Regions from separate parts of the Spartinivicinus marinus genome, predicted to be linked through region 3. Evidence: predicted binding sites of a transcription regulator. Region 3 holds the regulator's gene; each other region holds the start of a gene.
The links. Region 3 encodes sigma-54, which starts transcription at its own class of promoters, with help from an activator protein. Its sites were predicted from a motif close to TGGCACNNNNNTTGCTNT; they were not measured.
Positions count from the first base shown of each region.

Region 1: OQE68_RS30860 (PEP-CTERM sorting domain-containing protein) is a predicted target of sigma-54. The motif match lies at 2,512-2,529, and genes of this name have one in related genera.
Region 2: glnA (glutamate--ammonia ligase) is a predicted target of sigma-54. The motif match lies at 3,608-3,625, and genes of this name have one in related genera.
Region 4: OQE68_RS06540 (RtcB family protein) is a predicted target of sigma-54. The motif match lies at 1,935-1,952, and genes of this name have one in related genera.

Region 1 is NZ_JAPJZK010000001.1:3,217,281-3,223,024, forward strand. Features, by position in the region: gene OQE68_RS14500 (DUF4360 domain-containing protein) at 1-342, shown strand, start outside; gene OQE68_RS14505 (hypothetical protein) at 486-1,106, shown strand; gene OQE68_RS14510 (DUF4360 domain-containing protein) at 1,122-1,745, shown strand; gene OQE68_RS14515 (SdrD B-like domain-containing protein) at 1,970-2,332, shown strand; gene OQE68_RS30860 (PEP-CTERM sorting domain-containing protein) at 2,689-3,387, shown strand; gene argH (argininosuccinate lyase) at 3,473-4,876, opposite strand; gene OQE68_RS14530 (hypothetical protein) at 5,100-5,744, shown strand, end outside.
Region 2 is NZ_JAPJZK010000001.1:2,175,341-2,181,084, forward strand. Features, by position in the region: gene typA (translational GTPase TypA) at 1-1,710, opposite strand, end outside; gene thiI (tRNA uracil 4-sulfurtransferase ThiI) at 1,908-3,359, opposite strand; gene glnA (glutamate--ammonia ligase) at 3,894-5,300, shown strand; gene OQE68_RS09800 (DUF4124 domain-containing protein) at 5,580-5,744, shown strand, end outside.
Region 3 is NZ_JAPJZK010000001.1:1,231,342-1,237,085, reverse strand. Features, by position in the region: gene mgtE (magnesium transporter) at 1-354, opposite strand, end outside; gene OQE68_RS05830 (HPr family phosphocarrier protein) at 664-933, opposite strand; gene rapZ (RNase adapter RapZ) at 939-1,790, opposite strand; gene ptsN (PTS IIA-like nitrogen regulatory protein PtsN) at 1,949-2,410, opposite strand; gene hpf (ribosome hibernation-promoting factor, HPF/YfiA family) at 2,434-2,742, opposite strand; gene OQE68_RS05810 (RNA polymerase factor sigma-54) at 2,925-4,445, opposite strand; gene lptB (LPS export ABC transporter ATP-binding protein) at 4,701-5,426, opposite strand; gene lptA (lipopolysaccharide transport periplasmic protein LptA) at 5,433-5,744, opposite strand, start outside.
Region 4 is NZ_JAPJZK010000001.1:1,405,074-1,410,817, reverse strand. Features, by position in the region: gene OQE68_RS06555 (GFA family protein) at 1-321, opposite strand, end outside; gene OQE68_RS06550 (NADPH-dependent FMN reductase) at 519-1,100, shown strand; gene OQE68_RS06545 (HD domain-containing protein) at 1,174-1,821, opposite strand; gene OQE68_RS06540 (RtcB family protein) at 2,043-3,263, shown strand; gene OQE68_RS06535 (hypothetical protein) at 3,522-3,893, shown strand; gene OQE68_RS06530 (ATP-binding response regulator) at 3,899-5,455, opposite strand.

The DNA of each region.
Region 1 (5,744 bases), 2.0 Mb from region 3:
CCGATTCAAATGCCTGCTGGTTATCAGCTGGCAATTAGTCGGGTAGGGTTTGAAGGGGTTGCAATGATTCAATATAACGGGAAAGGACAAATTGTATTACGTCACCGCTTGGCAGGTACTACTGGAAATGCGGCGATTCAAGAGTTTTTCCCAAGTAACTTTCCTCAAAATATAACAGTTAATAAAAACTTTGCTGGTTACTCATTTTCGCCTTGCGGTCAGACAGTCACATTTAAAACGTCTATAACCGTAGAGGCAGAAAATGGCCGGGTAGTAATCGATGAAGCTGCAGGAAGAACTGTTAATTATGGTTATGAAATGGTTCAGTGTGGGCAGTTTTAACTGAAAACCAGGCAAATAACTGATGTGTAATCTGGAAGCCTTTTAACCTGAGTATTTCTTCACTGAGGTGCATGAAAATATTTTCTGTAGCCTGTTGAATCATTTGGGGTTAGGCTTCCTTATACTGTAAAAAGGCTTTTACCATGCAATATAAAAAGCTTTTATTTAAGAGCGTATCAGCATTATTTTTGATTTCTGCTGTTACTCATTTAAATGCAAATCAACTTATTTCATCAAATAGCACTGACTCAATAATTAGTGATATTAAATTTTTAGGCGACAGTTGCAATGAAAGTGCAACGGTTAAATATGATCCGGTATCTGGCAATACCCTTATTAGTTTTGAAAATCTGGTAACGACAATAGGGCCTGAGAAGCTTCAAGATAGGGCGATATGTGTTATCAAATATGTATTATTAGTACCACAACAACAACGAGCAATTATCCCAGCCATTACTGTAACTGGTGCAACCGAGTCTACAGAAGCAAGTAAACACTCGGTAAGTTTACGCTATCGACAAGCGGGTGGGGTTGGGGAGGCATCTATCTGGCAGTTTAGTGGGTTGGCGAAAGGTAATGTTGCCTTAACTAAGCCTATGAGCAATAAAATCAATAGCTGTGGCCAATCTCTTAATTTAAAAGTATCCATAACTGTTGATACAGAGTTTCTAAATCGACTGAGTGTCCCCACAGAGTATCAATCTACGGTTATTCGTTCCTTGGTTTTACCTAAGGTAGAGTTGCAAGACTGTCTGGCAGAATAATAGAGTAAATAGAAAATGCCCTTCTCAAAAAATATATTGGTTTACGCAATTAGTTTATACCCTGTTGTTGGTTTTGCTATTACCCCGGAGTTTGAACGCATTGTTATACCCAGCAGTACCTGGTGCCCAGAGACTAACCCTTTATGTACTTGTAAAGGGGTAGCTGCTGATGCTAATGATGATGGCACAATTGACTTAATATTTAACCAATTTCAAGCAGTTTCAATGAATAGTAATGAAGTAGAAACAAGTTGTTCTATTCAAATCCCACTGATCATTCCTGAAGGCTATCAGGTAAGCTTTAGCCGTTTAGGGATAGAGGGCACCGTTAGCTTAAATGAGGAGGGAGAGGCTGGAGTTATCATTCATCAAAGTATGTCTGATGATGGTATAACCTCCCCCTATTATGCTGTTAGGGGGCGGCAAAATTACTATTATGATTATGGCAGCTTGCAAGATGTTGTTTTCGACTCTTGGGGAGAGCCAATTTATACGAGCTGTGGTAATGAGCGGGTTTATTTAGTTGCAAAAATTAACCTTATAGCTAAAGGGTTAAAAACCGTACTTAATATTGATGAAGGAGCAGCAACGGTTAAATTTAAAATAGATTATCAGCGCTGTCATGCATCTCGCGAATGATTTAAGGAGGGGTAGGTAATTGCACCTATCCCTGTAGGCTTTCTGTAAGTATCTCAGCAGGGTTTGAAACCTGCTTTATGAACCACATCATATTTACTCAACTCCTTTTGTTATACGCGTCATACTAATAAAACCAGGTTGTTTGAATATTGATCAATTCTGGTACCTTATCGGCATTGATTAAGAACTTGAATATCAATTCTCTTTTAGCCAGGGTTTTTACAATGTCGAAAAAAATACTTTCAGTTTCAATTTTATTAAGCGTATTTTCTCTTTCTGCTGTCGCAACGGCTGATAATGTTTCGATTAGTGACCATATTTGGAATGACAAAAATGCCAATGGTATTCAAGAAGATAACGAGCAAGGCATTAATGGTGCTGCGGTTCAGCTGCTAACATGTAAAGGTACTCAGGTAGCTTCTACAGTAACAGCATTAAATGGAAACTATCAGTTTTCTGGTATTAAGCCGGGTAGCTATAAAATACGGTTTGTCTTAAAAAGTGGTAAAGAGTTCACATATAATGGTCCACAGATGAAAGGTGGAATTAATAATAAAGTCATCGTATCTCCTTGGGGGGCTTGCTAATTATATTTGTTTTTTAACGACTTTCCTGGCCGGGTGGTTTGCTTACCACCCTTTAATTCTCGCCAAACTTCAATTATATTTTCTACAAACTCACTTCTCTCTTGCTTCTGCTTCACACTCTAAAGTTTAATAAAGTCTCATTTTATCTTAATAATTAAGTCAGATTAATTTACATTTATTGCCATAAATCTTGCTAAGTAGCGTGATTTAAAGGAATTTTTTGTTGGCCTGAATTTTGCCTATCTAGTGCTTGCTAAAAGCATTGTTCACGTTGCTAAACCTTCTCAGTAAAGTCTGAAAAGAGCAGGGAAGCATCTTGTGAAGTAGGTCAATAATTTTCTCAGGAGTATTACGAAGTGAAAATAACGAAAATAGGGCTAATGACTTGCGCACTTACATTTGTTGGCATGCAGGCTCAGGCTGGTTTAATTAAAATTGATAATCAACATAGCATTGATTCGAATGATTTAGTGGCGTCAGTAAGCTATGGTGGGAAAAACTTTGGTCCAGGTCTGCATCCGGTTGGCGATGCTAATCCTCATACTGGCAGATATACCTTCTGGCCTCATGGCAACGCCATGAACAAAAACCTCACCTTAACTTATGCAAATCCAATTAAAAATAGAGCTGGTAAAGATGGTGCTATTTTTATGTATCGGCCTTCTATTATCTGGGGTGGTACTATTGGTGTAACCATTAATGGCGTTTATAAAGATATTTTTGCTGATAACCTGATTGGCCCTGGAATAAGTACAGCTAATCAACGCCGAGGTGTTTTTGCTGGTTTATTTGACCTTTCTGACTTTAACCTTTCAGTAGGTGAAAGCATTAATAGCATTCAAATTTCAGCTTCCCGTAAAACAATTGGTGCTTATAACGGTCGTTTCATTAACGTTGAAATTGGTAATGGATCTGATGTGCAGTTTGCTGGTGCTGGTGGCCTTCACTATGTTGACCCAGTCAATCCGGTTCCTGTTCCAGGTAGTATTGCACTATTGGGCCTGGGTTTAGGTCTTTCTGCTATGGGTATGAAAAAGCGTAAGCAAAAAGCGTAATTTATTACTCATTACAACCGAATTAAAAAAGGGTATACATCGTATACCCTTTTTTATTGGTTATTTTATTTTAGCAGTGTCTTTTTTATCTTGATGCTAATAATTCTCTAGCTCTTTCAATAGCTGCTTTCACCTGAGCGGGTGCTGTGCCGCCAATATGGTTTCTCACATTCACTGAGCCTTCCAGGGTGAGTACATCGAATACATCCTGCTCAATTGTGTTGGAAAACTGCTGTAGCTCTTCCAAACTCATTTCAGAAAGGTCTTTATTTTGGGCAATGCCATAGGCAACTGCTTTACCTACAACCTCATGGGCATCGCGGAAGGGCATCTGTTTTTTTACTAAATAATCGGCTAAATCAGTGGCAGTGGAAAAACCACGTTTGGCTGCTTCATACATACTTTCTTTATTAGCTTTTATCGCTGGTACCATATCAGCATAAGCACGCAGACAGCCCTTCAGATTATCTACGGTATCAAATAAAGGCTCTTTATCTTCTTGGTTATCTTTGTTGTAAGCTAATGGTTGAGATTTCATTAAAGTGAGTAATGAAATTAAATGGCCGGTGATACGCCCTGTTTTTCCTCTTACCAGCTCAGGTACATCGGGGTTTTTCTTTTGTGGCATGATAGAAGAACCAGTACAAAACCTATCGGGCAACTCAATAAAATTAAATTGGGCTGAAGTCCAGAGAATTAATTCTTCAGAAATACGCGACAAATGAGTCATGATTAAACTGGCCGCTGAACAAAACTCAATGGCAAAATCCCGATCGCTAACAGAATCTAACGAATTTTCACTGGGTTTGCTAAAGCCTAATTGCTGCGCAGTAAACTCACGATCAATCGGGTAGGTAGTGCCCGCTAAGGCTGCAGCGCCAAGTGGTGATATATTCACCCGCTTGCGGCAGTCCTGTAGGCGTTCATAATCACGGCTGAGCATTTCAAACCAAGCCATTAGGTGGTGACCAAAAGTGACGGGTTGGGCGGTTTGTAAATGGGTAAAGCCTGGCATAATGGTCTCAGTTTCTTGCTCAGCCAGATTAGCCAAATTTTGTTGTAGCCGGGTGATTTCCTGGCAGATAACATCAATTTCATCGCGTAAATACAGGCGTATATCGGTAGCGATTTGATCATTACGAGAGCGGCCCGTGTGGAGCTTTTTGCCAGTAATGCCAATGCGGTCAGTTAGGCGTGCTTCAATATTCATATGAATATCTTCCAAGGCCACAGACCACTCAATTTCACCGGCTTCAATGGCTGTTTGAATATCCTGCAAGCCTTGTTGAATATCGGACAACTCTTGATCAGTTAAAATGCCAACCTTATTTAGCATGGCTGCATGGGCCAGGGAGCCGCTGATATCTTGTCGATAAAGTCGCTTGTCAAAATCAATTGATGCAGTAAATTTGGCCACAAATTGATCTGTTGGCTCTGAGAAGCGTCCCCCCCATTGTTGGTTGGCATGATTTGATGATTTATCCGACATTGGTTATCCCCGATTCCCGATTAAAACTAATTGGTGAAAAATAGATTATACAACTATCAGTCTGTCATCGTGCCATAGGTAGTTGTGTCAATATGTATCTGAAGTTACTCCAAGCTAAAAAGTTACGCCTTGTTGATAAGTAGTCGCTTAATCACAGCGTGTACCATTTAACTACTGTCTTTTTGTATTAACAATTAACTGTTAGGACAGTTAGGAGATGTTGATGAGTATATTAAGTGTAAATAGGGGTTCCGTATCGGAAACTCATGATGATGGGAGACTAGCTGTACAGCAAGTACAGCAATCACCCGAAGGAAGCTTATCTGGAAGAACCGTTAAGCTTGATCAGGCTGGTGATGCAAGTAAAAATTTTTTTGAGCGTCTGATGCAGCCACTTCAACAGGCTAAACGAGGACTCGCCTCATTTTTTAGCCAGGCTAAAGCAGTCCTATCTGAAAAGATGACCACACTTTTTAGCCAGGCTCATCCTCACTCAAGTATTAGTATTGGCTCACCAGTCTTACAGGCTAAGAACGATAGCCCTGAGATACTAAAACAAAAAGCCGAATATGCTAAAGAACGGGAAAAAGAGATTACTTTTACAGTAAAAGAATTTGGTAAAGCAGTCGGCCAGTTAAGTTTTGATAGTCATGATGCTCTTGCGAGTGGTAATGGGGCTTTTCGAAAAATGACCACGGCTCTTACAGCGCTGACGGATAGTGATAATGCAAGAATTAAAGATCTAGCAAAAGAAATTCTTGCTATGTCAGTTACAAGTGTTGCTTTTCAGCAATGGGGTGATAAAGGTGCACTACTGAAAGCTGCAGTGATTGAAACCAAGCAATTACCTGAAGCACTTAGTGATGAA
Region 2 (5,744 bases), 940 kb from region 3:
CTCTAACGCCTGTTCCAGTGAATGCCTAACTGGCGGAGTCAGGATGATATTTTCATCAGTGCCTGATGCCCGAACGTTAGTCAGCTGCTTACCCTTGGTTGGGTTTACGACCAAGTCATTGTCACGGTTATGCAGACCAATGATCATTCCCTCGTAAACTTCTACATTTGGCTCTAGGAACAGACGTCCACGGTCTTGCAGATTAAACAGTGAATAACCCAATACTTTACCGTTAACCATTGAGACCAACACACCATTTGGCCGTTTGGCTACTTCACCGGCCTTAACGGGGCCAAAATGATCAAAAATATGGGTTAAAATACCACTACCGGAAGTAATAGTTAAAAATTGCGAGCGGAAGCCAATTAAACCTCTAGCAGGCATAATAAACTCTAATCGAGTACGGCCTTTGCCATCAGGTACCATATTTGTAAGCTCAGCTTTACGGTTACCCATTTCTTCCATAATGGCGCCTTGATGTGCATCTTCCACATCTACCACTACTTGCTCATAGGGCTCGCACATTTCACCATCAATTTCTTTAGTGATAACTTCTGGTCGAGAAACCCCTAGCTCAAAACCTTCACGGCGCATGGTTTCAATCAATACAGACAAGTGCAACTCACCACGGCCAGAAACAACAAACTTATCTGCTGTATCACCTTGCTCAACCCGTAGCGCAACGTTATGGATTAACTCGCGATCTAAACGCTCTTTAATATTACGGCTAGTGACATATTTACCATCTTGGCCAGCAAACGGTGAGTCGTTTACTTGGAAGGTCATGCTCACTGTAGGCTCATCTACAGTCAGTGCTGGTAACGCTTCTGGCTTTTCTGGGTTACACAATGTATCGGAAATATTTAAGCCATCAATACCCGTGATACAAACGATATCACCCGCTTCTGCTTTTTCAATATCAACCCGCTCCAAGCCTTGATAGCCCATTACTTTCAAGATACGGCCAGAACGTTGATTACCTTCGCGGCCAACGACTGCAACAGGTGTATTTGGTGCTAACTGTCCACGAGTCACTCGGCCTACGCCGATAACACCCAGGTAACTACTGTAGTCCAGTGCTGAAATCTGCATCTGAAAAGGACCATCAACATCTATGGTAGGCACAGGCACTTTATCAACAATCATTTCAAACAGAGGTGTCATGTCATCTTGTAATGACTCTGGGTCATCACCAGCAACTCCATTTAGTGCTGAGCAATAAATAATGGGGAAATCTAGTTGCTCTTCAGTAGCCCCCAAACGATCGAATAAGTCAAATACCTCATCAATTACCCAGTCAGGTCTGGCGCCAGGGCGGTCAATTTTATTGACTACTACGATTGGCTTTAATCCTTGCTCAAATGCTTTTTGGGTAACAAAACGAGTTTGTGGCATTGGGCCATCAACAGCGTCAACCAGCAGCAATACGGAATCAACCATCGATAGCACCCGCTCAACCTCACCACCAAAGTCGGCGTGGCCTGGGGTGTCCACAATGTTTATGCGGTAATCTTGCCAGGTGATCGCAGTATTTTTGGCCAGAATGGTAATGCCACGCTCACGCTCTTGGTCGTTGGAGTCCATGATCCGCTCAGTACCGATATCACGGCGTTCTAGGGTTCCAGACTGCTGTAATAGCTTGTCTACCAAAGTAGTTTTGCCATGGTCTACGTGAGCAATAATGGCAATATTTCTTAACTTCTCAATCACAGAGGGTGCCTCTACAGTAAAACAACTACAATCTGAAGTGGCCTAAGAGCAGCACCCTAGAAACAAGCATGTTAGTAGGGGCATTCCTATAGTAAATGCCAGAATTAGTAAGTTGTCTTACCAATTCAACGTCTTCAGCTAGAAAATCCAGAAAATTTTGGTGCGGTAGTTTACCACCGATCCACTAAGAAAGTTCACTAGGGACGATAAACTTTGATGTTTTCGTAACCCTCGTCCTTTAAATGCATGGCATGTAAGCGGCTCATCACGCCTTTATCACAATAAAGCATATATTGTTGATTAGCATCGAGCTGCTTAAATACAGTATTTAGTTGATAGAAAGGAATGGTTTTTACTTCATTCTTATCCATTTTTAGCGGACTTAGTTCTTCTTCAGTGGGATGGCGGATATCAAGAATCACACTATTAGGAAGTGGAATACTCAGCACCTCAACCTCAGCCGCTTTTAAGTCATCCTGAATAATATCGTTGATTAACACTTCTCGACGATCTGCAACAGCTTTATCCAATACAGTAAAGTCAAAGTTTGACTCAACATCTTCGACTTTATGCCGTCTTGCCCGCGTAGTTGGATTAACCGATATTACGCCGCAATATTCAGGAATATTTTTAGCGAAATCTTCAGTGCCAATGGCTCTAGCCGTGTTGATAATATCCTGCTTATCCATGGTAATTAAGGGGCGAATAACCAGGTTATCAGTTACCTCATCAATGACTGATAAATTTGCTAGGGTTTGGCTAGAAACCTGTGCAATCGCCTCACCGGTTACCAGCGCCTCTACCTCTAGGCCCTCAGCTACTTGGCTGGCAGCTCGCAACATCATTCTTTTCAGCACCACCCCCATGTAGGATTTATCAATATTTTGCAAAATTTCTGCTACAACAGGCTCAAAAGGCACCGTGACAAACTTTACCCGATGAGATGAGCCAAACTTATTCCACAGGTAATAGGCAACTTCTTTAACCCCAATTTCATGGGCATGGCCACCTAAATTGAAAAAACAGAAATGGGTGAGCAGCCCCCGTTTCATGGTTAAAAAGCTAGAAACCGTTGAATCAAACCCACCCGAAATAAGCGATAAAACGCCGTCTTGTGTTCCCAAAGGAAAGCCACCCAGCCCAGGTAATGCACTCTTCACCACATAAAAGCGCTTATTTTTTATTTCCAGCTTAACGGTAATATTAGGGTCTTTTAGTTTAATGGAAGTCTCTGCAATTCTTTGGTGCAATCCGCCGCCAATATATCGTTCTGCCTCTGTAGAGGTAAACTCATGATGGCCAGAGCGCTTACAACGCACGCAGAAAGAATGACCAACCAACGAATCTCCAACAATGGCAGCCACTTTATCGAGCATATCGTCGAGATCAACCAGAGGATAATCCACCACTTCCAGCACTAGGCAAATACCAGGAGTATGGGTGAGTTTTTCTGCTATTTGCTGGGTAACAGCTTTATCATCCTGTTGCGTGACAACCTCGATTTTATCCCAGCTCCCTACCACCTCAATTTCAGGGTCTATTGGCTTCAACGTCCAACGAATGTTACGTCGTAACTGTTTAACAAACCGTTGACGAACCGGCTTACTTTTAATGGTGATTTCAGGAAATAATTTAACAATGAATTTCATGGAGGGGATTTCATCTGATTGCAACTAACATGTAGCAAACTATTATACAAAAACCAGCTATCATGATCACTAAACCAAAGCAGTCTTTAAGTAGTCCCACCAGTCGTTAGTATAAGTTGCTATCAAAAAGCGCTTGAGTAGTGCGTTTTTATTTTAGCGCACCACTTAAGTGCATTGCTGTTTTATTTTTTTGAGCTTCCAAATTGCACTCACCCTGATTTTTCTGGTTTAGCCGAAAATTAGCGTGATGGCATGACTATTGCTACTGGTCGCGATGAAGCTGCGGTGAAATAGTCGTTGAGAAGTTTTTTGGTGCATTCATCTCAACCGGAGTGGCCAACAGTTTATTAATCAAAAGGATGATTCAAGCAGTGACTGCCGAACGAATGTTGTTTCTCAAGCTTAATTGATCAACATCAGTAAGCCTTTAAAGCAATAAGTTCTTAATAATTAAAACAAAACCCTATAGCTTGAAGTCATCCAAATACAACCAGTTAGACCGAAATCGGCTTATAGACCTCTGGAGAAAACAGCATGTCAGCGAATACTCTGAAGTTAATTGAAGAAAACGATGTAAAGTGGGTAGATCTGCGCTTTACCGACACCAAGGGAAAAGAGCAGCACGTTTCTATCCCAACCAGTGAAATTGATGCAGAATTTTTTGAGGTCGGCAAAATGTTTGATGGCTCATCAATTGCTGGCTGGAAAGGCATTAATGAGTCTGACATGATGCTGATGCCCGATGACTCCACTTCAGTTATCGACCCTTTTACTGATGAAAACACCTTAATTTTACGCTGCGACATTATTGAGCCTGCTACCATGCAAGGCTATGAGAGAGACCCTCGCTCTGTTGCTAAGCGTGCTGAAGATTACTTGAAATCAACTGGTATTGGCGATACAGCTTTCTTTGGCCCAGAGCCAGAATTTTTTGTATTTGATGATGTGAAGTGGAAAGCAGACATTTCAGGTTGCTCTTACGAAGTTAACTCAGAAGAAGCTCATTGGGCCTCTTCTGAAGCCTTTGAAGGGGGCAATATTGGCCACCGCCCAAGAGTAAAAGGGGGCTACTTCCCTGTACCTCCTGTGGACTCTCTCCATGACCTGCGTGCAGCTATGTGTGCCTCAATGGAAGCCATGAACCTGCCTGTTGAAGTTCATCACCATGAAGTAGGAACCGCTGGACAATGTGAGATTGGAACTCGCTTTAATACCCTGGTGAAAAAAGCCGATGAAACCCAAATTTTGAAATATTGCGTGCACAATGTTGCTCACCACTACGGTAAAACGGCTACTTTCATGCCTAAGCCGTTAGTAGGTGATAACGGTAATGGAATGCATGTACACCAGTCTATTTCTAAGAATGGTGAAAATATTTTCTCTGGTGACGGCTATGCGGGGCTTTCTGAAACTGCACTGTACTACATAGGCGGTATTATTAAGCATGCTAGAGCATTAAACGCCTTTACCAATGCTTCCACAAACTCCTTTAAGCGGCTTATACCAGGCTTTGAAGCCCCCGTAATGCTGGCTTACTCTGCGCGTAACCGCTCAGCTTCTATTCGGATTCCTTATGTAAATAGTCCTAAGGCTCGCCGGATTGAAGTACGCTTCCCAGACCCAACCGCCAACCCTTATCTGTCTTTTGCTGCCATGTTAATGGCTGGCCTGGATGGAATTAAAAACAAAATTCACCCTGGTGATGCTGCAGATAAAGACTTATACGATCTGCCACCTGAAGAAGCTGCTGAGATCCCAACTGTGGCGACCAGCCTAGAAGAAGCATTGGATGCTTTAGATCAAGGCCGCGACTTTCTAAAAGAAGGTGGCGTATTCAGTGATGATATGATTGATGGCTACATTGAGCTTAAGCGTGAAGAATGCGAGCGAGTCAATCAAACCACTCACCCTGTTGAGTTTGATTTGTACTACAGCGTGTAGCTAGCCGTAGCACTAAACGCTATCAGCACATCATCATAAAGCCCTCAGCTTGAGGGCTTTGCTACACCAGCGCTACCCATTTCCCAAAAGCCAACCAAAGCTTTCTCAGGTGTTCCTTACTTAACGAAAATTTCATTGCAGTTCAAAAACTGAAATGATGTCCACTTTATTAACTTTGCATGTCTATGGTTAAGGGTTTAGAGTTTTAATTAGTGTTGCACCCTAATTAAGTAGCATTTAGCACTTATTCCTTTCTAAGTCAGACAGGAACTCCCTCTTATGTTTAAACCAGCGTCATTACTATTATGTGCATTAACTGCCACACTACCTTGGGCAGCCAGTTACGCAGATATTTATAAAACCGTGGATGACGAAGGTAATGTTAATTTTACCGATGCTCCTGGAGACAAGCCTGCCGAGCAGGTAAAACTCAAGCCCAGCACC
Region 3 (5,744 bases):
AGAAGACAACACTTGCTGGGTAATAGCGTCTGGTAATTGTTGTAGCAGGTCAACTAGGTCGTCGGGATCAAAACCTGTAGTAATTTCTGCCACCTCAGCAGCATTCATTTGATCCAGGTAATACTGGCGAACGTCATCGCTTAGCTCCTGCAGCACCTCGGCTTCTTGCTCTTTATCAAGCAGTTGCCATAACAAGCTTCTGATCTTAGGCGGGGAGGACTCAATTAAGTGCGCAGTATCTGCTGCCGAGAGGCTATTCAACATGCGTTTGACAGGCGAAGAGATCCCTTGATCCAGTGCTTGGCTTAGTTCTTGTAGTTGATCCTCTGATTTTCCGAGTTGTTGTGTGGACATCAGGTAATCCTATTGCTGAGTGCAGCTGGCTGGGTGAATGCTTTAGTGCCGCATCCTATAAATAAGTGGCGGCTAGCGGCCTGTAAAAGGCTCTCTTCACTCTTATTTATAGGATGTAGTACTAGAGCCTGTTGATTTTTGAGTTGAAGATACTGTTGGAGGTTTTTTAGTCACAACAGCGAGTTTCAGGCAAGCGTCAACAGACCCTCTTTGGCGGGGTAGTTTACCTGAAGAGTTTGGCTGCTGGTATTGTGGATTGTAGTCAGTTTTATAGGTGATTCCAGAAGTCTGGTGTTGATAGTGAAAAACCTATTCACCTTCATCAAAATAATTATTTATTAGTTGAGTAATGGCCTCGAAGGCTCTTTTTTCATCTTCGCCATCAACTTCAATATCTAAGACTGTTCCTTTGCTGGCTGCTAACATCATCACTGACATAATGCTTTTGCCGTCTACCATTTTTCCATCTTTGCCCAGTTTGATGGAACTGCCAAAAGCAGCAGCGGTTGAAACAAATTTTGCTGCAGCACGGGCATGTAAGCCGAGCTTATTGATGATTGTGACTTTTTCTTGAATCATGGAGCCTAAGGCAATTCTCGATGACGTACTTGAACATTTGGCCACTTTTCACGAAAGTAAGTAGCGAGCTTCTCACTGATATAGACCGAACGATGGTGACCACCCGTACACCCAAGGGCAATGGTAATATAACTTCTATTATTTGCTTCAAAGCATGGCAGCCAACGTTCTACGAAGCGTTTGATGTCATCAAACATATCCAGCACTTGTTGTTGAGAACCTAAAAACTCTTTTACAGGCTCGTCTAGCCCTGAATATTGCCGTAAATGGGTGACCCAGTAGGGGTTTGGCAAACAGCGTACATCAAACACATAGTCAGCATCAATGGGGATTCCTTTTTTAAAACCAAATGACTGAAATAGCAGTGCCATGCTGCTATGTTGCTTGCGAGCAACGCGTTTACTTATGGTGTCCCGTAACTCATGAAGAGAAAGTTGGCTAGTGTCGATGGTTAGATCGGCCAGTCGAGCAATGGGCTCTAGCACTTCTTTTTCTTTTTTTATCGCTTCATCTAGTGAGCATTGTTGGCTGGATAGTGGGTGTTTACGTCGAGTTTCGCTGAAGCGTTTGAGTAGAGTGGCATGTTCTGCATCAAGGTAAATGATTTCAGCTTCGATTTTTTGCTCTCTCAGCGCATTCATGATGGATGGAAAGCGTCTTAAATCCTGAGAAAAATTTCGTGCGTCAATACTAATAGCAGCCTTATCATAAAGTGGCTCTTTTTCCATTTCATCAACAAAAGCAGGAAGTAAGCCAGCAGGCATATTATCAATACAATAATAGCCTTGGTCTTCCAGTACATGTAAGCCTGTACTTTTACCTGAGCCTGAACGGCCACTGATTATTATTAACTTCATATATACGCAGAGTGTTTTGTAAATTCTTACTATAACAGAGTTTAAATGATATACGGCAGTTAATTAAATAATAGCCGCCAGAGAAGCTATTTAAGCGAATATCATAAGAAAGCTCTCTTGCACACGAACTTAATTATTAAAGGCTGGCGACGATAAATTTATGCAGTAGGAACGCTTTGGATTGCTATATCAAATAAGTCTGGATTAGTGTCTGCTTGGCGCAAGTTATTGCGGTAGCTTGAGTTTTCAAATCGAGTGGCAAGTTCTTGTAAGATGGCGAGGTGCTCGTTAGTGGCTTCGGCAGGAACAACCAGAGCAAAAATAACGTCCACAGGGTGCCCGTCTATTGCATCAAAGTCGATGCCTTCTTCCAGTTTAAGCAGGCAGGCAAATGGTTTGTGGCAGCTTTCAAGGCGACAATGGGGAATGGCAATCCCATTCCCAAAGCCTGTGCTACCTAACCGTTCCCGATTGATTAAGTTATCAAATAGCTCGTTAGCATCAATATTACTGGAATACTCGGCTAATAGGTTGGCAATAAGCTGTAAAACACGTTTTTTACTCCCCCCTTGCACCCCGGTAAGGGTGCATTGTGGGAGAAGGAATTGTTCTATTTTCATGCTTTTTAAATAAATAAACTACTTTAACGAATACTGGCTCCCTGAAGTCGATCCAGGGTTTTCTCTTTGTGCTTGCTTAGCTGTCGGGCTAGTTTATCACTAAGTAAGTCAATTGCTGCATACATATCTTCAGATTCTGCTGTGGCGGCAATATCAGCACCCCTTACGTGCAAGTTGGCTTCTGCTTTTTGACGGAGTTTCTCAACACTTAGGGTGATTTGCACGTTAGTAATGCTATCAAAATGGTTTTCAATGCGATCGAGTTTTTTGATGACATATTGGCGCAACGCATCAGTCACTTCTACATGATGACCACTGATGTTAACTTGCATGCAACGACCTCCTAATAGGACTTAATGGTTGTTAACCAGCTTTACTGAATTGTAAGGCTGATTGTCAACTGCTTCATTACTGAACTGAGTGTAATGCCAGCAGATTTGGTATTGCTTGTTGCTAGTCAATATAACGCATAGTTAAGCGCTAATCTGTTTATACCTTTACACATGCATCTACTTTATACCAGCCGCTTTCGTTCATTAGAAGGCGGGATGGATAGAGACTCACGATACTTGGCAATTGTTCGTCTTGCCACTTTGATGCCTTGCTCTTCCAGTAAGCTTGCAATTTTGCTGTCACTTAATGGTTTTTTAGGGTTCTCCACTGATACTAATTTTTTAATAATAGCTCGGATAGCCGTAGATGAGCACTCCCCTCCTGATGAAGTACTAACATGGCTCGAGAAAAAATATTTCAGCTCAAAGATACCTCGTGGTGTATGCATGAATTTTTGGGTAGTCACCCGGGAGATAGTAGATTCATGCATACCGACTGCTTCAGCGATATCGTGAAGGACTAGTGGCTTCATTGCCTCTTCGCCATACTCTAAAAAACCTCGCTGATGCTCAACAATGCGAGTCGCAACTTTCATTAGCGTTTCATTGCGGCTTTGTAAGCTTTTTAAAAACCAACGGGCTTCTTGCAAGTGGTTTTTCAGGTAAGTGTTATCTGAACTGCTATCAGCTCGCTTAACCAGTGATGCATAGTTGTTATTAATGCGCAGCTTCGGCGTCGCTTCGGCGTTGAGCTCTACCAACCAGCGGTCATTATGCTTTCTGACAAATACATCAGGAATCACATATTCTGTTTCGGATGACTGGATATCGGCTCCAGGTTTTGGGTTAAGAGCTTGAATCAATTTAATGCTTTCGGCTAGTTCTTCTTCTTTAAGCTTAGTACGACGCATAAGCTGATTGTAGTCATGATGACCCAACAAACCTAAGTATTTGGCTACAATCAATCTGGCGTTATCAAGAAAAGGAGTATCTTCAGGTAAGTGTGATAGCTGAATCTGTAAGCATTCCTGCAAGCTTCTTGCAGCAACACCAACGGGATCAAAGTGTTGGAGGCGCCTTAAGACTATCTCCACTTCCTCTAGGGACATTTCTAATTCTGGATCTAAGCCTTCCCAAATCTCTTCAGTGCTACAACTGAGATAACCATCATTATTGATTGCATCAATGATAGCAATTGCTACCAAACGGTCATTATCTGACATGGGGGTTAAATTAAGCTGCCAATCCAAATGACTATGTAAGGATTCAGTGGTGCCATTGCGGTTGCTGAAGTCATACTCGTCATCATCTGCTGGAGCTGAGCTGATAGGGGCTGAAGATGTCTGGTAGATATCATCCCAGGCGCTATCAACGGGAAGATCATTGGGAATTTCTTCTGACCAGCTGGTTTCTTCTGAGCCATCATGACTGCTTTCTGATGTACTGCTGTCGTCTTGGCTTTTGGTGGAGTCCGAACCATTTAGGCCCGAACTGTTGAGCTGCTGAGGATCGTTGTCATCACTGTTTGTTGATGAGTTGTTATCAGACTCATCAGTCAGCTCAAGCATTGGGTTGGATTCAAGCGCCTGTTGAACTTCTTGCTGTAAATCCAATGTGGATAGTTGGAGTAATTTTATGGCTTGCTGCAGCTGCGGTGTCATCGTCAGCTGCTGGCCAATTTTCAAAACCAGGGATGGCTTCATTGCTAAACAATTACCTTATAGTGCAATCGTGCCTGTTTTGATTTGGCAAAGTCAACAACAATGGAAGTGAATTCAAAAGCGGTTACCTGAGTTGCTGCTGAACAAGCGACTGAATGTTTCCATTGCACCTATTATTGATTTATTGATTTCAATTGTGTGTTTATTTCAGTTGTTTACAGTATTGCTATTGTTGTTTCTTGTACTGGCTTTTTAACTGAACTACTCAAAATTATATGAGTATCCTTGCCAGTTGTCTTATATTTTAAAGTCGTGTCCGAGGTACACTTCTTTGACTTGTTGGTTGGTCATTACCGTTTGGGCATCACCCTCTGCGATAATGTGTCCCTCACTAACTATGTATGCATTCTCGCAAATATCAAGTGTTTCTCGAACATGGTGATCAGTAATCAGTACACCAATACCACGGTCTTTCAGGTGCCAGACAATATCTTTAATGTCTTTCACCGAAATTGGGTCAACCCCAGCAAAAGGCTCATCAAGTAGGATGAAAGAAGGCTCAGTTGCTAAGGCTCTGGCAATTTCTACCCGGCGGCGCTCTCCACCAGATAAACTCATACCCTTACTGTCTTTTATATGGGTGATATTGAACTCTTCAAGTAGTGAGTTAAGTTTTTCTTGGCGTTGCTTCCGATTGAGCTCTTTACGGGTTTCTAAGATAGCCAGTATGTTTTCAGTAACAGTTAACTTACGAAAAACAGAGGCTTCTTGTGGTAAGTAGCCAATACCTGCTTGGGCTCGTCCATGCATGGGGAAGTGAGTGATATCTTGTTCATCAATCCAGACGCTGCCATGATCTGATTGGACTAAACCAACTATCATGTAGAAGCATGTGGTTTTTCCCGCACCATTAGGGCCTAGTAGGCCAACTACCTGACCACTTTTAATTTGCAAGGATACATCTTTTACAACAGCACGGCCTTTATAACTTTTGGCAAGGTGCTCAGCTTTCAATATACTCATATACGACTATTGTTTCTTTTTGCTACGGGGTTGCAGTACCATTTCAACGCGGCTTTCATTGGTTTTACCGCCTTTGGCATTCACTTTCTGGGTTTTGGCAAAGTAGTCTATTTGGCTGCCAGTAAAGGTATTTCCTTCTTGGAATAGTTTGGCATTAGTGATTACTTCTACTTTTTCATTGGTAGCGTAGTATTTGATCGTGCGGCCATAAGCTTTAATGAGTTCTTTGTTTTCTGCTGGCTTTTCCCGGTAGTGAGCAGGACGACCTACTGCAACAATTTTGTTAATGCCATTACTGTCTGAATAAAGAGTGACTTT
Region 4 (5,744 bases), 170 kb from region 3:
TTTTAAATCGAAAGGATTAACTCCTTCCAAACACGCAACATTAACACCATATAGTGCCGGGTTACTGCGACGCTGGTGATGAGTGTAAATACCACAGGTTTTACAGAAATAATGTTTGGCTGTATTTGTATTCCACTGATAAAGGCTGAGGTTATCTGCGCCTTTGGTAACAGTTAATTTATCAAGAGGCACGCTGGCTATAATGGCGCCTTTACGGCTGCATAGTGAGCAGTTGCATCGTCTAAGTTCTTCAAGCCCATTGTCTAGTTCAACCTGAAATGCTACTTTACCGCAGTGACAGGTGCCTGTTTTTATTTCCATTTTTACTCCACTTATTTTTTTATTCCATTATTAAAACATACAACATATGGTAACAAGGTGACAATTATACTTTCACGAATGATTTCTAAATGCTGATTAAGTGTTAGTCATAGTAGTTGACGTTTCTTTCATTCGCAGATACTTTTATAGAAAAATCAGTACAACTAAGCAGTAGTTAAAATTAAGGGGGAAATACAATGGCAAGCAAACCCAAGTTACTCGCCTTTGCTGGTAGTTTGCGGAAAGAGTCAGTTAATAAAAAGCTGGTTCAAGTGGCGGCAAAAGGAGCTGAGCAGGCCGGTGCCGAGGTTACTTTTATTGATTTAGTGGATTATCCACTACCCATTTTAAATCAAGACGATGAGCAAGCGAATGGTGCCCCAGAAAATGCTAAAAAACTTCACCAACTGTTTGCTGAGAGTGATGGCTTTTTGTTAGCCAGTCCAGAATATAATGGTGGGTTGTCAGCAGCGCTAAAAAACCTGATTGATTGGTTGTCTCGACCATCTTCTGGTGAGCCAGCACTGGCTTCTTTTCAAGGGAAAGTGGTGAGTTTAATGAGTGCATCACCTGGTGGGCTGGGCGGTATTAGAGCATTACCGAATGTACGCTTTATTTTGGATGGACTGGGCTGTATTACTTTACCGAAACAATTAGCGTTAAGCAAGGCGTATGAGGCATTTGATGACCAAGGTGGCTTGGTTAATAATGTGCATCAGGAAACAGCGCTGAAACTGGGGCGTAATGTAGTTGAGATGGTTAAAAAATTAAAAGATTAATAGGCTGCTTGTTTTGAATAATGCTTTAATTCGTGACTGGATAAAGCATTATTAGAGTTACCCTTGAGCTTGTTTAACTTAATAACTGAATTTCTCGCTGAATATTCTTTCTAGCTTGTTGTTCTAATTGAGTGAAAAACGGCTCACTAAAATACAACTGTTCTCGTTTTAAAAAAGCCGTTAATATTTTTTTGCGACCAGTTTGGTATTTGTTTTTGGGGACAAACCAATACTCCTTTCTTATTTGTTGGCAATAGTGTAGATAGTTTTTCCATTGGCTGCCCAATATTGCTAAGTCAAAATCTAATAATAATTCAGCGTCTGTTTTATTCGTGGAAAACTGGTCTGCTATTGGTAGGTGTTTTTCTGTCGCTAAAATTATTTGCTCTACATCATGGCTAAGTGAGCCTAAATGAAGTTTGTGCAGTTCTTTTATGGCTTTTGTGGCACTGCGTTTTTCGTTGTTTTTCCGCCAAGGTAAATAGTAATAATCATGAAAACAGATAGAAAAAAATACTGTTGGTGGCGAGCTAATAGATGACTCATACTGTTGAAAGAGTAACAGCATCTGCTCAATATGATTAAGCGTATGATAATACCGCCAAGGTTGGCGATATTGCCTGGCTAGCTTTTTGAGTATTTGTTTTACAACTAAGGTGTGTTTGGCATGAGAGGGTTGAATGTAGCTGAGCCAATAGTTGTCAAGTAAATTGTTATTCATCTGTATCTTTATGGATAATCGTATATCTATATAGATATATTTGTAAGAGAAGGTGTATAGGGTAAATACCATAAATTAAATGAAATCAATGGCTTAGATCTTTGTATGATTGTTGGCATGGTCAGTGCTATACATAATTTTAAAGTGTTGTAAGTCAGTTTAAATAAGTAGCAACCGGCAATTAGCTGACAAGAAATTATCTCGGTTATTGGAAGTTTATTATGTCATACGAAGTTATTCATCAAAAAGGTCAGTCTCCCATCAAGGCATGGACCTGTGGCTTACCTTTTGAAGACGCGGCTAAACAACAGTTACATAATATTGCCAGCCTGCCCTTTATTCATAAATGGGTGGCGGTAATGCCTGATGTTCATTTAGGTAAAGGCGCGACCATTGGTAGTGTAGTACCTACGTTTGGAGCTGTTATTCCCGCAGCGGTTGGTGTTGACATTGGCTGTGGAATGATGGCTGTTAAAACCAGTTTGGTTGCAGCTGACTTGCCTGATAATTTATACGGCATTCGACATGCAATTGAAGTAGCTGTACCCCATGGACGATCAGCGCGAGCCAGAAAAGGCAGAGATAAAGGTGCCTGGGGAGAAATACCAAGTGATGTTATCCATGCCTGGCAGCCATTAAAAAAACCGTTTGAACTATTGGCTGAGCAACATCACGTATTGCAACAAACTAATAACATTAATCATTTAGGCACGTTGGGTACAGGTAACCACTTTATTGAGGTGTGTTTAGATGAGGCTGATAGCGTATGGTTTATGTTGCATAGTGGCTCTAGAGGCGTTGGTAATCGAATTGGTACCTATTTTATTGAAAAAGCCAAGCAAGAAATGGAGCGTTGGCATATTCATTTGCCTGATAGGGATTTGGCCTATTTATCAGAAGGCAGTGAGTCATTTGAGCAATATATAGCAGCTGTTGAATGGGCACAGCAATATGCGTTTACTAACCGTCAAGTGATGATGAAGAGAGTGATTCACGCAGTTCAACAAGCGCTACAGCGACCGTTTTCAGCAGAGATGATGGCTGTTAATTGTCACCATAACTATGTCTCTAGAGAGCATCACTATGGTAAGGATGTACTAGTGACTCGAAAAGGTGCTGTTTCTGCTAAAGATGGGCAGTTTGGTATTATTCCTGGCAGTATGGGGGCAAAATCCTTCATCGTAAGAGGGTTGGGTAACCCAGAAAGTTTTCATAGCTGTAGTCATGGCGCAGGGCGTGTTATGTCGCGAACTAAGGCCAAAAAACTAGTGACAATGGAAGAGCATGAAGCAGCAACCAAAGGTGTTGAGTGTCGTAAAGATAAGGACGTGATTGATGAAACCCCAGCTGCTTATAAACCCATTGAGAAGGTAATGAAGGCTCAGCAAGATTTAGTGGAAATCGTCCATACCTTAAAGCAAGTAGTGTGTGTTAAAGGCTAGTATTAAAAGAATAGTTCATTGGGAAAAATAGCCTTTTTAGCGATATCTGCTTATAAAATATCTTTTTTTAGGAAAAAGATATCTTGCTTACAATACCTGTAAATATATTGATACATCTAGGTGTTAGGTGGGCGTTAGGCGATAATAGTTGTTGCATTGGCTGTCACTTTTTCTTGTGAAATAATCAGGACTGCTTATGCATCAATTGTTTTATAGATGCCTCTATTGTTAGAGGTGCCCTTTATAAGGAAATAGCCCATGTTGCGCAAAATAATCTTTTCAGTTGGATTCGTATTTATCGCTATTCAAATGTCAGTGGGGCAAGCTATCGCGGGGCATAATTGTACGCTATCCAGCCAAGCATCTGCTCGGTTGATTGTTATGTTTAAAACGCTGCAAGATCGCCAAAGCCCGCAAACATTAGATTATGTCGCAGGTATGGTTGGGCAACAGCAGTTGCAAATTATTCGTCCATTTCAAGAGAAAGGGTTAATTATTTGTGTGGCGGCCTCAAATGAGGCTGAGCTTGAAGACACCATTAGCAGTCTACAACAGCTACATTATATTAAATATGTAGAGGTAGACCAGCTAATGAAGCCTGTTAAACCCAGTACCTTAGGCATAAAATAACAGGTTTAAACTGTGGGGACGGTAAAATAAAAAATAGCGCCGCCTTCAGGGTTATTTTCAAATCGCAACTTACCGCCGTGGGTCGATATAATCGACTCACAAACGGAAAGGCCAATCCCCATACCATAGCTTTTTGTGGTAAAGAAGGGGTGAAATAGTTTATCAGCAGCGTCTTCTGTTAGCCCGTGGCCACGGTCAATAACAGATACTTTGACAAACTGATGGTTTTTATCAAGCTCTGTTTTAACCCAAACTCCAATATCACGGGTTTCCCGGTCTCCCATTGCTTCCATACCATTACGAATCAAATTAAGGGCAACCTGTTGTATTTGCACTGGGTCAGCCTCAATGAGTGGTAATTCATCAGCAAGATCCAGGTGAATTTCCATATTGTTATTGCGGGCATCTACTTCTGCTAATTTAACTACATCACTGATTAATTTATTGCAGTCGACTTTCTCAAGGCAGTGAGCAGGTTTTTTCACAAAGCTGCGGATGCGCGCGATAATATCGCCTGCCCGCCTGGCTTGGGTACCGATTTTTTCCAGGGCTTCAGAAAGTGACTCCTTATTTAAAGGGTCACGCTGAATCATCCGGTTACATACCTGGGCATAGTTACAAATGGCAGTTAATGGTTGGTTTACTTCATGGGCAAATCCAGCGGCCATTTCTCCCATAGTGCTTAACCGGGAAACATGAGTCAGACGTTCTTTTTGCTCTTGTAATTCATCCAGTGCCTTTTGCAGCGCCTCTTCATTTTGCTTGCGCTCAGTAATGTCTTTAAAGACCACAACAGCACCAGAAGGGTGGTGATCAGTATTGATTGGTGTAACTGAGTATGTGACTGGGAAGTGATGACCATTGTGGTGCCAGAACACATCTTCTTCTATGTGCTGCTCTGAACCATCTTGCAAGGTCTTTAAGATAGGCACAGTTTCAGGGTCGTTTGGTTTAAGCAGAATGTTGATGAGCTCTTTTCCTATCAAGTCATCTTCACTAAACCCTGTCATCCGGTTCGCTGCCGCATTCACAAAAGTGATACAACCTTTTTGATCCAGGCCAAAAATCCCTTCCGTCATGGCTTCCAGAATGCGTTGATTATCAGCTTCTAGTTGCTTGTTTCTTTCCGAGAGCGCGCGCTCGAGTCGGTGAATTTTAAGTTGAGTAGCAACTCGGGCCAGTACTTCCTCTGGTTGAAATGGCTTAGAGATGAAGTCAACTGCACCTAGATTAAGCCCTTTGACTTTATCTTTGGTTTCATCGAGAGCAGATAGAAAAATAACGGTTATGCCATTGGTGTCAGCACTGGCCTTAAGTTGTCGGCAAACTTCATAGCCATCAATGCCAGGCATCATGATGTCTAGTAAAATTAATGCTGGTTTGTTTTTTTGAGCAATTTTAAGTGCGCTTTCACCGTTTTTAGCTACAAGAAGTTTGTAGCCCCGGCCATTCAAGGTTTGTAATAATAGCTGTAAGTTGGTGGGATTATCATCAACCAACAAAATTTTATCTTCAGCGATATCTTGCTCTGCATGCACACTATCTGGGTTAGTTGCAATCATAAAAAGCCATCATTCCTATAATTCTTTGGCTAGATAGCTTGATTGTGCTTCATGATTGAGGAACTCTGCAACCTATTCTCGGCTAAAATGTTTGCCATCTTCTGTCAATAGGTGCACTTTTAACCTCTTGGGGGTGCTAGCGAAGGCTGTAGCCAAAGGGGTTATAGCCATGCATCATTTAATGCTGTTGGCGCAATGAATATCGTTGTTGTCTTATTTTTGCGGTTATAATTGTTTGGCAGTGGTAATAAACAGTTGGGGGTAATGTGAACCGCATACTAGCTGAAGG